Cytobacillus luteolus: one gene and its partner. The protein of the gene in region 2 binds, or shares a complex with, the protein of the main gene of each other region. Links are inferred from orthologs where the notes say so. Each region holds a gene or a part of one and is shown on either strand. Other genes may lie near its edges. The genes, in order: mecA and clpC.

Region 1 (7,400 bases), on a different replicon or contig from region 2:
CGCTGAAAATTCATTTTCCCATGCCTGGTCCGTCTCAAAAATATCTTCAAGTCTCCATGTGTCTTCAACTTTAATTTCGTTACGATTTGGTAATTTCTTCACTGCTGTTTGTTCAGCCATCTGTGTAACCTCCTTATGTATTTCGATAGTCGAAAAAACTCCATCTTAGATTAATTCGTTATACTACCCCTTTTTTCCTTCCTAAAATGTGAATTTTCTATAAGGCCAACCACTATTTAGCCCTACTTATTAAGTAGGGCTTCATTTTACTATATTATAGTTTATTAATAATAATAATTAAATATTTCAGGATTATCTGGTTCGTAGTTAGGATCTGGATTATTTTCAATGTTTTTAGTAACCATTGTCTTTGTAAGCCCATAGACAGCCGCTCCTGCACCAATGGCTAACATTGAGTAAAGTAACCCTCTATTACGTTTATTTTTTGTGCCTAATTTCTTCTTCATTGATAATCCCTCCTACTAGAATCTTATCTTTCTTATGATTTACATAGCTATAACTTCTCATTACAGGGTATATTTTCCACCATATAACTTCTTTAATACAGCCTTATCTAGTTCTAAAGCTTCTTCCCCGTTCTTAGGAAGTATGATTTCATTAACTTTTATAAAGTTACGTGCATTTATCCTTTTTAATATACCTAGTTTTGTCAGGACTTGAAGGTAATCCATAATGGCGAAGGAATAGTGCTGGCCTACTATGTTTGGTAAGTGTCTAATTTTAATATGTCCCTCACTCACTCTTTCTCTAAAAAGGCGATACGTATTTTCAAAGGATATGGGTGCGTTAGAAGTAACAGGTATGATTGAGTCTAGTAAGATCCATAACTGCCATATAACTGCTGAGGTTTCAATCAAATACACAGTAGGAAAAGGTAACCCAACTTCAGCAGGAATAGAAGCTCTTGTAATCCGGGCTGTATATAACTCTAAGAATAAAGGCTTTAGTTTACGGTCTGGAAACATCGAAAATTGATATCTCCAATTTTTCTTTTTTTCAAGCCATAAAGTTAACATTTGTGAATTTAGAGACAAAGAGGCATTTAGAATTTCAGTAAGAGTATCGTTAGGAGCAAATTTCTGTATTGTTGCAAAGGTTTGCGTAGGTGAAAAGGGAGTTAAGTTTGACAGTTTTGTAACGATTTTTGTCATTGGATTAAAGTATAAGATAGATGGAAAGCAATTAGAGTTTGTACTTTGTGGTATGGTTGCGAATAACCACTGAAACGAGGATAAAGAGAAAAGTGGATCTGCATTCGTTTTTAACCAAGATTCACCAAGTATCCAAAGGGGGTGAATGTCTATAGATTTATAGGCTTTTGTCCTTTTACTAAGGTGCTCGTACGAAATCTGGGAGCATTGAAATTCAATTGCGAATTGTTGTTTGTTTACCTTTATTAATAGGTCTGGTCTTTGTTTAATTTCTGGTATAAAGGGCTCTAATTCTAATTCTGTACTTAGATTCTTTAACCAACTATAGAGTTGTTTTTTTCCCTCCAAATGGTATGGTGTTTCATGCTCTCTTTGCGTAATACACTTTGAATCCCTTAAATGCGCAAAATGAGGTAAGCGTTTCTCCCCTAGCTTCATCTGTACTGGATGTTGACAGGCTGAACAATAGAATTGGAACTCCTTTCTCAATTGAATTAAATCCTCTTTTGGTCGGCTATCTAGAAGTGAAATAAACATTCCATTATTGTTTTTCGCTACAAACAAAATGATTCCTCCTTTTAAAATTATCCCTTTTCTTATTCGTCACGAGCTGAGAGAATTCCTTTGTAAAAAAAATAAGCCTCATAAATTAAGGCTTATAACAACGGGGATAATAATCTTGAAGTAGATTCAAATAGTCTTTGTTTTAATGAACGAGTATTGAAAGTTTCCTTATCAATTTGTGTTGAATCCTCTATGTCTTGAATAAAATCTTGAACTAATGTAATTGTACTTTCTGTTCGATATAAAAATGCGTTAATTTCAAAGTTTAAATGAAAGCTTCTCATATCCATATTAGAAGTTCCTATTGAAGCTAACTCACCATCAATAATCATTATTTTACTATGCATAAACCCTTTTTTATACTCGTAAATTTTTGCCCCTGCCTCTAGTAGTACCGGGAAGTATGATCTTGAGGCATAGAATACAATTTTTTTATCAGGATGGTAAGGAACGAGTATTCGAACATCTATGCCACTTAGTGCGGCTATTTTTAAAGCAGATAAAATATCTTCATCAGGTATAAAATAAGGTGAGGCAATCCAGATTGACTTTTTAGCAGAGATAATCATCGAGAAAAATAGATTCTTAATAACTTCCCACTCATTATCAGGACCCCCCGCTATTAATTGGACCCCACCCAATTGATTTTCTTCAATTAACTCTGGAGAAAGGTAATATTGATTCAAATGCTTTTCCCCAGTCATATGATACCAATCTTGAAAGAAAATCAATTGTAAAGTTCGGACAGCCTCTCCCTTTAACATGAGATGAGTGTCACGCCAAAAACCAAAGTATTTGTTTTTCCCTATGTATTCATCTCCAACATTTAACCCACCTACAAATCCAATAGATCCATCAACAATAACAATTTTTCGGTGATTACGGAAATTAATCTTATTATTTAGAAACGGAAGTTTTACTGGAGAAAATGGAATCATTTCCACTCCCGCTTCACGGAGCTCACGAATATACTTCTTAGAGAGTTTCCATCCCCCTACTGCATCATATAAGAAACGAACTTTGACACCATTCTTTACTCTTTCTATGAGAATGTTCTTCAATTCTTGGCCAATTCCATCATGTCTTACAATATAATATTCTAAATGAATATGGTGCTTTGCTTTTCTTAACTCTTCGAAAATCGTTGAAAACGTCATTTCTCCATTCGTTAATACTTTCGTATCAGTAGCAAAAGAAACGGGACTTTTACCGATTCTGTGTGCTAGGCGAAATAAGTGTTGTTGATTCTCACCAACTTGATCAATTTTTTCTTCATTGTTTTCGAAGCTACCTTCAAATTGTGAAAAAGTTTGCTCATCTAATAATGCCTTTTTCTGGAAAAGTCGCTTCTTTCTATAGTTGCGTCCAAAAATAAGATAGAAAAAGAAACCGAGTAATGGGAAGCTCCCTAGTACTACTAGCCAAGTCAGCGTTTGCGTAGGATGTCTATTTTCTAAAAAGATAATAATAGCAATAAATATTGCAGAGAGGGTAAACATAATACTTAAAGCACCTATAAGCCAACCTTCCCAATAACCTTTGCTGAAAAAAAGCAAAAGAGATATGATGCCTAAAAATACAATGACTCTCAATGTATTTTTCATATTGTTTCACCGTCCTAGAAAACCAACATTGTAAAAAAAGACCGATTTCACACTGAAATCGGTCCTTTATTTTAATGGAAAGTGTTTAGCTATTTCTGATAGTGCACTTTCTTTCATGACTGTCTTTCCGTACTCTTCAATTCGATGAATTGAAATTCTAGATTCTTGGCCGTATTCTAAGACTACACTTAGTGTATTCTCAAGTTCGTCTTCAGTACAATCCGCATCTAAGAATTCGATATAGAGATAATAGTGACCTTCAAAATAGTATAGTTTATTTGTTAATTCTAGAAGCTGTGTACGATGTGCAAGTGAGATAGCATCTTCAAAATCCTGGAAACGAAGTAAAAAATCTAATTGATCTTCATCATTTGATGGTAAATCACTATCTGAATTACGCTTTGTATTAAAATGCTCATCAAGTAATGATTCAATTCTTTCATCTACTGGCATATCCCTAAATTTTTCATCAGAGATTGGTAGTTCGAATTTATGTCCATCCTTAGATATTTGCGCCCGTGTTACCAGAACTTCAAGACCTTTTTCTAACGCTTGGACTTGAATCCATAATGGACCCTCTACTGTAAACTCTTCTTCCTGATGAACTTCATCCATCATTTCCCAGAAGAGCTCCTCACTTCTTTCACGGTTATACCAAATTTCCTCGCGGTCAAAGCCTCTTTCTTCTATATCAACATATGAAATATAAAACTTTACTGTATATTCATTAATACGTTCGATTTCCATAAGCTAAAACCTCTCCCTTCTAGCTCCATTTTTGAAGGGACAAAAATACCCCCGAGTCGATGTATACAGTTCTTTACCACTTTACCCAAAAACAAGAGTAGATAATCCTTTAAAGGAGACATCAATATCTTGTACTCTTATTTTATGATAAAAAGCTTGAGAATGGAAATAAAAAAGCCGAATTTCATAAAAACAGTTATTCGCCCTATAGCCCATAATCCTACCATATATTTAAATACTGTTTTGTTTGTTGTCATAACTAAATTGCTTTTTACTTATACATAGTAGTATGACTTGTCTAAGGGAGGATTTGTGTTGGACTTAGAGTTAATTACATCTATTTTATTAATCATTGGTATTGACATTATTTTAGGTGGGGATAACGCAATCGTAATTGCATTAGCTTGTAGAAACCTCCCAGAAACTAAACGAAATAAAGCAATCGTCCTTGGTACAGTTTTGGCAGTGTTCATCAGAATTGTAGTGACTATTGCGGCTGTATTCTTACTAAAAATCCCATTCCTACAATTTGCTGGCGGTGTGTTTTTGCTACTACTTGCTTACAAATTGCTGGTAGATCATAATGAGGATACTTCCAGGATTAAAGGTGGTATTACGTTATTTGCAGCCATTAAAACAATTGTCATAGCAGACTTAATCATGGGTATCGACAATGTTATTGCAATAGCTGGTGCTGCACACGGCAACTTTTATCTCGTTGTTTTAGGATTATGTGTATCCATTCCAATCATTATTTGGGGAAGTAAAGTTATCTTATACCTAATGGAAAAATTTCCTGTACTCATTTACTTTGGTGCAAGTATACTTGCCTACACTGCTGGAAAAATGATCGTTAATGAGGAAAGACTTCACTACTTATATGAAAACTATCAACCACTTCTTACAATGATTCCTTTTCTTAGTATTTGTCTTATCCTTTTTGCTGGACTGCTTACAAACCGGATTAAAAGTTATTCTGGGGTTAAAAACTAGACTACCGTGCCATTGAAAAATAAAAACTTCTACAAATTTACATGTAGAAGTTTTTTGCACACATACTCTATGTTTAGTTTACTAATTTTTGTGCTTCTCGTAGTTGGAAAGTACGAACTTTTCTTGGTAAGAAGCGTCGTATCTCATCCTCATTATAGCCTACTTGCAAACGTTTCTCATCAATGATGATAGGTCTACGTAACAAGCCAGGATGCTCTTGAATTAATGCATATAAATCCTGTAATGGCATGGATTCAACATTAATATTCAGCTTCTGAAATATCTTCGAACGAGTTGAAATGATTTCATCAGTTCCATCCTCAGTCATTCGAAGAATCTCTTTAATTTCTACAATTGATAATGGCTCAGAGAATATGTTTCTTTCTGTATATGGAATACTATGTTCCTCTAGCCATGATTTAGCCTTACGACATGATGTGCAGCTTGGTGAAGTAAATAATGTTACCATAAATAGATTCACTCCCTTTAATAAAGATGAGTTTAAGTAAGACAACGATTTATCTAAAGTTGTAAGAAAAACTAAATCTTTTATTGTAATTACTTTAATTAAGTAATATCTCCATTTATTATACAATAAATTAATTTGAAATGATAGATGAATTCACAAATTTGTCATAAATAGTTATACAATTTTTATACAAATACTTATACATCCGATAAAATATCGTCGCTATCATTTTTTTTGTTATATGTTAACACATCATTCACACTTTGATAAGACCTTCCATACACCTCTTTGTCCTTATAGGTATGAATCAAGTTATAGGTTTTTCTCATTGCTTCAAAGATGGCTTCTTCAGACTCATTTGTCGGAGACCAAAATAAAATTTCTAACTGATTCACTTCATTCGTGGCTAAAGATAGACGTCTATACCCAATAGACTGAGCGTGTTCAAACCCTTCACGTTTATAAAACCTTAAACGTTTCTCAGTATCTGTGTCTTCATAGTCAATCGGCTCAACCTCTAATATAATCGCCTTATTTTTCATTTTTAAATTCTCTATTAGCTTTCTGCCAAGCCCCTGTCCCCTTGCGGCCCCTGAAACAAATAAATAGTCAATAAAGATAAATTCATCAAATTCCGCGTACATTAATACATGATTTGGACCTTCATCTTTATGGTAAATGTCTCCTTGTTCCTTTAAAAGAATCTCCATATGCTCTTGTGATTTCATTTCCTCAACTGGAAAATACTGACTTAACTTAGTATACCAACTCAAATGAAACACTCCCTTTCAAGTTTTCATCCTTATTTATATGGTAACATAATTTACTTTTTTATTTTTGGCTCTTTTCATAAATTTTGTTGATTTAAATGAAAATATTACAAGAGTGGATTGGAGCGGAGGGCACTTGGCTCCTGCTCAGAAGTTGAGGAAAGGTCGAGACCCCACAGGCGCATGCGCTGAGGAGGCTCGACTTCCTCCCCGCGGAAAGCAAGTGCCTGCAGCGCAAAGGAACAGTCATGATTCAATGTGAAAATAACAACCTTTTAGAAAAGAGCCATATTTTTTGATATAGTAATTATATGTTCACTAAATTTAATATTCCCCTTTAAATCCTGTTCAATATAGAATAAAATAAAAGTATATGCTATTAATTTTATTTTAGATAAAAAATTGCTTGTTATATAAAAGGGAGGATCTTTCATGTTAGGTTACATAATAGATTTTACACTTGTTGCCCTTCTTATTATCGGAATTACTGCTGTAATTGGTGTAGTTTTAAATGGAATTGGCGAAAAGTTTTTTGGTGGTAAAACCAAAGACGTAAGCTTCAATAATGCTGCAAATACACAAACAGGATGGAAAGGCGTTGGCGGTAACGCTAAAAAATCTTTCTGGAATAACTAATGACACAAAAAATCCTAACGATATCATTCGTTAGGATTTTTTCTTTTCTCTAATTTAGTGGTGTATAATCTACACCTTCAGTGTAGGTATTGCCTGCATTCCAAATTAAATATTCGTTAATACCTTGTTCGTTTAATCCTCTGATTTGAGCTTCTATTTCTGCCTTGCCATACACTTTATAATTACCTTTCCCTAACCATCTAGCTGTAAAATCCTGAATCCATGGCCTTGAGATAGGAGGGTTTTGAAGTTCATTTAACTTTTCTTTTTCAACCTTAGCGTATTCAGTAACTAATTGATATGGCTCTAGATCAGGTTTAGCAATACCAAAGTATGAAGTCCAGTGACTTGGATAAATCATCGAAGAAATAACGTCTACGTGCTCAGATATTTTACTGAAGTTTTGACCAATCCCTGGTGCTTCTGGAAGTGTTGCTGTATAACC
Region 2 (7,483 bases):
GATGCACATCTTCTGAAACAATTAATAAATTTAATAGATAGGCGTATTTCACAAGCAAGTGCTGAAGATGTGATTGCCCGTTTGGTCGAAGAGGGTGTTCTCTCTGGGAGAGAAGCAAAAATCATGCTTAGTGTCATTGATCGATCTGTCTTATTTATTGAACTTCCATATAGAGATGAGTTACGGGCAAGAATGATAAAGGCTATGTTGACTTCCTTAATGTACAAGTAATCATTCAATATTAATAAGTTGTTTCACATATAGTTGATAGTTTTAAAAAACATAAATAAGCGTGATTTGATTTTCTATAGTTTAGGTCTTGGAGAGGTGAGGAAGAGTGATTTGTCAGGAATGTAATAAGAGACCTGCGACCTTGCATTTTACAAAGATAGTGAATGGTGAAAAGACAGAGGTTCACATTTGTGAACATTGTGCCCAGGAGAAAAGTGAGATGTTTATGTTTTCGGGAAATGGTTTTTCAATCAATAATTTGTTGGCAGGTTTATTAAATATTGAACCTTCCATTAGTGAAACGAAACCATTTATAAATAATGAAATTACTCAGTGTCCCCGTTGTAACATGACATTTCAACAGTTTGCTAAGGTAGGGAGATTCGGTTGCTCCGAGTGTTACAAAGCGTTTAATAAGCATCTAACACCAATCTTAAAAAGATTGCATAGTGGAAATACAGCACATATTGGCAAGATTCCGAAGCGGGCTGGAGGAAAAATTCATATCCGTAAAGAGATTGAAGAGTTAAAACAAAGTCTTCAAGAACAAATTGTTAATGAGGAATTTGAACAAGCAGCACTACTTCGAGATCAAATTCGTGCCTTAGAAAAAAAGGTAAGTGAACATAGAGAGGGGGAAAGTTAATCTATGTCACTACAACGTTTTATCAATCAAGCTATTAGCTCTTGGATGAATCAGGAGGGCCCTGACTCAGATATTGTATTGAGTAGTCGAATACGATTAGCTAGAAATTTTGAAGATATGCTTTTCCCAACTCTATCTACCAACGAAGAAGCTCAGTCAATTGTAAAGCTATTTGAAGAAAGGTTTGAAAAGGAGTCTTTTCAAGAAATTGGTGAGTTTGAGTTATTAAAAATGGATGAACTTCAGCCACTAGAGAAAAGAGTACTAGTGGAAAAGCATTTAATTAGTCCACACTTAGCAAAAGATGCTACATTTGGTGCCTGCCTTTTATCTGAGAATGAAGAAATTAGTATTATGATTAATGAAGAAGACCATATTCGAATACAATGTCTGTACCCCGGATTTCAATTAAATGAAGCACTAAAGGTAGCTAGTGAACTGGATGATTGGATAGAGCAACATGTAGATTATGCATTTGATGAGCAAAAAGGCTATTTGACAACCTGCCCTACAAATGTTGGAACGGGAATGCGTGCTTCAGTCATGATGCATCTTCCTGCTTTAATTCTAACAGACCAAATGAAGCGAATTATTCCTGCTATTAATCAACTTGGTTTGGTTGTGAGAGGGATATATGGTGAAGGTAGTGAAGCATTAGGAAATTTATTTCAAATATCGAATCAAATGACACTTGGAAAAACGGAAGAGGACATTGTTGAGGATCTAAATAGCGTTGTTAGTCAGTTGATTTCACAAGAACGATCTGCCAGAGAAGCATTAGTTAAGACTTCAAACATACAATTAGAAGACAGAGTATATCGCTCCTATGGTGTTCTGGCTAATAGCCGTATTATTGAGTCGAAAGAAGCAGCAAAATGCTTGTCTGATGTTCGATTAGGAATTGATTTAGGAATTCTCAAGAACATTTCCAGAACAATCTTGAATGAATTAATGATATTAACACAACCTGGTTTTTTACAGTTATATTCAGGTGGTGCATTAAGAGCAAATGAAAGAGATATAAGAAGAGCCACATTAATTCGAGAACGATTAAAGCTTGAAGAAGAAAATACAAATGAGCTTGGAGGTTGATGATCGATGATGTTTGGAAGATTTACTGAGCGAGCACAAAAAGTATTAGCACTAGCGCAAGAAGAAGCGGTGCGTTTAGGACATAACAATATCGGTACAGAACATATTTTATTAGGTTTAATTCGCGAAGGTGAAGGGATTGCAGCGAAGGCTTTAGTTGCTTTAGGATTAGGTCCTGAAAAAATTCAAAAAGAAGTAGAAGGCCTTATCGGTCGTGGTCAAGATGCATCACAAACAATCCACTATACACCTAGAGCAAAAAAAGTTATCGAACTATCTATGGACGAAGCTAGAAAGCTTGGTCACTCATATGTCGGAACGGAACATATCCTACTTGGATTAATTCGTGAAGGTGAGGGAGTGGCTGCAAGAGTTTTAAATAATCTAGGTGTTAGCTTAAACAAAGCTAGACAACAGGTTCTACAACTACTAGGTAGCAATGAGTCTTCTTCAGGGCATCAAGGAGGAGGAGCAGCTAATGCAAATACTCCGACACTTGATAGTTTAGCAAGAGACTTAACTGCCATTGCAAGAGAAGGAAGTCTTGACCCTGTTATTGGTCGAAGCAAAGAAATACAGCGTGTGATTGAAGTCCTGAGCCGTCGTACGAAAAATAATCCTGTTCTTATTGGTGAGCCAGGTGTAGGTAAAACAGCAATTGCCGAAGGGTTAGCGCAACAAATTATTAACAATGAGGTACCTGAAACCCTAAGAGATAAGCGTGTAATGACATTAGATATGGGAACAGTTGTAGCTGGAACAAAATATCGTGGTGAATTCGAAGATCGTTTAAAAAAGGTAATGGATGAAATTCGCCAAGCAGGAAATATCATTTTATTCATTGATGAGCTTCATACATTAATTGGTGCTGGTGGAGCAGAAGGTGCCATCGATGCTTCAAATATTTTAAAACCGTCATTAGCACGTGGAGAATTGCAATGTATTGGAGCAACTACACTAGATGAGTACCGAAAGTACATTGAGAAAGATGCAGCATTAGAAAGAAGATTCCAGCCTATACAAGTAGATGAACCAACTATTGAAGAATCCATTCAAATTTTACAAGGGCTAAGAGACCGCTATGAAGCGCATCATCGTGTTTCAATTACTGATGAATCTATCATTCAAGCTGTAAAACTATCTGACCGTTATATCTCAGATCGATTTTTACCAGATAAAGCAATTGATTTAATTGATGAAGCTGGTTCGAAAGTTCGTTTACGATCCTATACTGCTCCTCCTAATTTAAAAGAGCTCGAGCAAAAGCTAGAGGGTGTTAGGAAGGAAAAGGACGCTGCAGTGCAAAGTCAGGAATTTGAAAAAGCCGCATCCTTACGTGACAGTGAACAGCGCTTGAGAGAAAAGCTTGAAGAAACAAAGAAAAACTGGAAAGAAAAACAAGGTCAAGAAAACTCTGAAGTTACGGTGGATGATATTGCAACAGTTGTTGCGAACTGGACTGGTATTCCTGTAGCTAAGCTAGCTCAAACAGAAACTGAAAAGTTATTAAATATGGAGGAAATCCTTCACTCGCGTGTAATTGGACAGGAAGAAGCTGTAAAAGCAGTTGCTAAGGCAGTTAGACGTTCAAGAGCAGGCTTAAAGGATCCAAAACGCCCAACAGGTTCATTTATTTTCTTAGGACCTACTGGTGTGGGTAAGACGGAGCTAGCAAGAGCTTTAGCTGAATCAATATTCGGTGATGAGGATGCAATGATCCGTATTGATATGTCAGAGTATATGGAAAAGCATTCGACTTCAAGATTAGTAGGTTCACCTCCAGGATATGTTGGATATGAGGAAGGCGGACAACTAACAGAGAAGGTACGTCGTAAACCTTATTCTGTTGTTCTTTTAGATGAAATTGAGAAAGCACATCCAGACGTATTCAATATTTTATTACAGGTATTAGAGGATGGACGCTTAACAGATTCGAAAGGTCGATTAGTCGATTTCCGTAATACAATAGTGATTATGACATCTAACGTAGGGGCTAGTACCTTAAAGAGAAACAAGTATGTTGGATTTAATCTACAAGATGAAACACAAGATTATAAGGACATGAAGAGCAAGGTTATGGAGGAGCTTAAAAAATCCTTCCGACCAGAGTTCTTAAATCGTATTGATGAAATAATAGTCTTCCATGCTTTAGAGAAAAAGCATTTGAAAGACATTGTTACATTAATGTCCGATCAATTAACAAAACGATTAGTTGAACAGGAAATTAAGTTAGAACTAACAGATGCTGCAAAAGATAAAATTGTGGAAGAAGGCCACGATTTAGAATATGGAGCAAGGCCTTTACGTAGAGCAATCCAAAAACAAGTCGAAGACCGTCTTTCTGAGGAATTATTGCGAGGAACGATTGAAAAGGGTCAAAGTATTGTCTTAGACATTGAAAATGGTGAATTTGTCGTTAGGTCTGCTGAAAAGGTAAAATAAGAACTAACTACCTGCCGAGGTATACAATTCAAAACTATATTTTTGATGTATATCTCGGCTTTTTTTGTAAGGTTTGTTATGATTTCTTACAAAAAGTAACATAATTTAACATTAGCAAAGGTATTTTAATAAGAGAGGGTATCTAAATCATGGCAAAGAAAAAAACAAAGTTTATCTGTCAATCATGTGGTTATGAATCACCAAAATGGATGGGGAAGTGCCCAGGATGTGAAGCATGGAATACATTTGTTGAAGAAATCGAAGCAAAGCCCTCAAGAAGAGGTGCGTTTGTCCACAGTAATTCCTCAATCGTTACCAAACCTTCACCTATCTCTTCAATTGAAACAAGTAGCGAGCCCCGTATGTACACTTCAATTTCTGAATTTAATCGTGTTCTTGGAGGGGGGATTGTAAGAGGGTCTCTCGTATTAATAGGCGGTGATCCAGGGATCGGAAAGTCGACATTATTGTTACAAGTTTCTTCACAGCTTGCGAGTAAAGAAAAAGTTTTATATATCTCAGGTGAAGAATCAGTTAAACAGACAAAACTACGCTCAGACCGTCTTGGTGTTGTTTCTGACCAGTTATTTGTTTTGGCTGAAACAGACTTAGAGTATATTTCCCAGGCTATCGAACAAACAAACCCCGGATTTGTAGTCGTAGATTCAATTCAAACAGTCTATCATTCAGAAGTTACATCCGCACCTGGCAGTGTTTCGCAAGTAAGAGAATGTACTTCTGAATTGATGAAAATTGCGAAAACGAAAGGGATTGCTATTTTTATTGTAGGTCATGTTACTAAAGAGGGATCCATTGCAGGTCCGAGATTATTAGAACACATGGTGGATACAGTTTTATACTTCGAAGGAGAGAGACATCATACATACCGTATTTTGAGAGCAGTAAAAAACCGGTTTGGATCTACAAATGAAATGGGCATTTTTGAAATGAAGGAATCGGGATTAGAAGAAGTAGCTAATCCGTCAGAAATTTTCTTAGAAGAACGGTCAAAGGGAGCGGCAGGATCAACTGTTGTCGCTTCAATGGAGGGAACACGACCGGTATTAGTAGAAATTCAAGCATTAATATCTCCAACTAGCTTTGGAAATCCTAGACGTATGGCAACCGGTATAGATCATAACCGTGTATCCTTACTAATGGCTGTTCTTGAAAAGAGAGTTGGACTTCTCTTACAAAATCAAGATGCATATTTGAAGGTAGCAGGAGGAGTAAAGCTGGATGAACCTGCAATTGATCTAGCAGTCGCTATAAGTATTGCTTCTAGTTTTCGTGATCAACCACCAAAACCTACCGATGTGTTCATTGGAGAGGTCGGTCTAACAGGTGAAGTAAGGCGAGTAGCAAGGATTGAACAAAGGGTTCAGGAGGCTGCTAAACTTGGTTTTGAACGAGTAATTATTCCAGAGCGTAATTTAGGAGGATGGACAGTACCAAAAGGAGTAGAGGTTGTTGGAGTAGCAAGTGTGAGGGAAGCTCTACAATACACGTTAGGGGGATAATGAATGATTGAACACCATCAAAATGATAAGAGTTTAAATCATATTCTTCGGTTTATTGCTCCAGGCACACCTATACGGGAAGGGATTGATAATGTACTTCGTGCCAAAACAGGTGGTTTAATTGTTGTGGGCTATAATGAAATAGTTAAAGAGGTTGTAGATGGGGGTTTTCAAATAAATAGCCCTTTTTCACCAGCTTATTTATATGAACTTGCCAAGATGGACGGAGCAATCATTCTAAATGAATCCGGAAGCAAGATTTTATATGCAAATGCACAACTTGTCCCAAGTACAAATACACTGTCTACTGAAACCGGTATGCGTCACCGGACGGCGGAGCGGGTTGCAAGGCAAACAGGTGCACTTGTAGTTGCTATTTCACAACGTAGAAACGTCATTACCCTTTATCAAGGAGAATTCCGTTACGCACTAAAGGATATCGGTGTTATCTTAACAAAAGCCAATCAAGCGATACAAACTTTAGAAAAATATAAAACAGTGCTTGATCAAGCGATTACAGATCTTGGTGCACTTGAGTTTGAAGAGCTAGTAACTCATGCTGAGGTATTACAGGTTCTTCACCGCATTGAGATGGTACTTCGTATCAAAAGTGAGATTCTTTGCTATATTAATGAATTAGGAACAGAGGGAAGACTTCTTCGCTTGCAAATGACAGAGCTTCTAGTGAACGTAGAAAAAGAAGCGGCTCTAGTCATAAAGGATTATATGAAGGATCGAGCTAGTGAGCCTTATGAAATTTTAGATAAACTACAAGAGCTATCAAATGAGGAATTACTAGATGATACGATTATCTTGAAATTATTAGGATATTCAGTTGCAACAGACCCAGATGAAGTAATAGCTACCAGGGGATATCGTATTTTAAACAAAATCCCTAGACTACCTCCACTTATCATAGAAAATTTAGTATCAACCTTTCAAAATATGAAACAAATTATGCAATCATCCGTAGAACAGTTAGACGAGGTTGAAGGGATAGGGGAGGTACGCGCAAGAAAGATCAAAGAGGGGTTAAAAAGAATTAGAGAGCAGTTATTTATTGATAGGCAAATATGAATTGATAATACAATTTATCTATGATAAAATGGGTCCTTTTGTTAAATTGACACTAAAATTCGTAGATGATACTCTAATGGTGATATATTTATATTTTTTTTATTTATATGAATCTTTCCAAAGACAATTAAAAAAACTATAGGATACAGGTTTCAATAATTTTAAAGTGTTAATAATGATAAGGAGGAGGTGAAGGAATGTTAAAACGTATTGTACAGCTATTTTTTCTTATAATAGGAGGAATGCTCGGGATTTTCTTTATACCTGAACTATTTGAGCTGTTAAATGTCGGTGATATTCCGTATTTAGATAAACCATATACACTTGCCATATTAGGTGCTATTATTTTATTCATTACTACATTTTGGTTAGTTGATTACATTGTTGGTTTAATTAGATGGCTTGAAGAAACGTTAGTGAAAGCACCAGTTACCGATGTATTGTTTGGAAGTTTAGGTATTATTTTTGGATTAAT

The links.
Region 1: the proteins of clpC (region 2) and mecA are in contact, whole or in part, in a solved structure (PDB 3PXG), measured with the Bacillus subtilis proteins. The link is inferred for Cytobacillus luteolus from one-to-one orthologs.

The regions. Positions count from the first base shown.
Region 1 is NZ_JAGGKM010000001.1:495,044-502,443, reverse strand. The notes cover bases 2,248-5,189. They hold mecA (adaptor protein MecA), read right to left. Parts: upstream 4,088-5,189; coding sequence 3,407-4,087; downstream 2,248-3,406. Other genes in these bases: spxA (transcriptional regulator SpxA), read right to left, coding at 5,154-5,189; J2Z26_RS02540 (TerC family protein), read left to right, coding at 4,403-5,080; cls (cardiolipin synthase), read right to left, coding at 2,248-3,340. Also shown: pepF (oligoendopeptidase F), read right to left, coding at 1-120; J2Z26_RS02560 (hypothetical protein), read right to left, coding at 285-467; J2Z26_RS02555 (competence protein CoiA), read right to left, coding at 528-1,736; more of cls, read right to left, coding at 1,829-2,247; more of spxA, read right to left, coding at 5,190-5,549; J2Z26_RS02530 (GNAT family N-acetyltransferase), read right to left, coding at 5,747-6,322; J2Z26_RS02525 (hypothetical protein), read left to right, coding at 6,752-6,955; J2Z26_RS02520 (putative glycoside hydrolase), read right to left, coding at 7,005-7,400. UniProt on the Bacillus subtilis protein: Enables the recognition and targeting of unfolded and aggregated proteins to the ClpC protease or to other proteins involved in proteolysis. Acts negatively in the development of competence by binding ComK and recruiting it to the ClpCP protease.
Region 2 is NZ_JAGGKM010000011.1:1,634-9,116, forward strand. The notes cover bases 1,669-4,693. They hold clpC (ATP-dependent protease ATP-binding subunit ClpC), read left to right. Parts: upstream 1,669-1,975; coding sequence 1,976-4,411; downstream 4,412-4,693. Other genes in these bases: J2Z26_RS20765 (protein-arginine kinase McsB), read left to right, coding at 1,669-1,969; radA (DNA repair protein RadA), read left to right, coding at 4,561-4,693. Outside these bases: J2Z26_RS20755 (CtsR family transcriptional regulator), read left to right, coding at 1-231; J2Z26_RS20760 (protein-arginine kinase activator protein McsA), read left to right, coding at 338-877; more of J2Z26_RS20765, read left to right, coding at 881-1,668; more of radA, read left to right, coding at 4,694-5,931; DNA integrity scanning diadenylate cyclase DisA, read left to right, coding at 5,935-7,008; J2Z26_RS20785 (PIN/TRAM domain-containing protein), read left to right, coding at 7,206-7,483. UniProt on the Bacillus subtilis protein: Competence gene repressor; required for cell growth at high temperature. Negative regulator of comK expression. May interact with MecA to negatively regulate comK.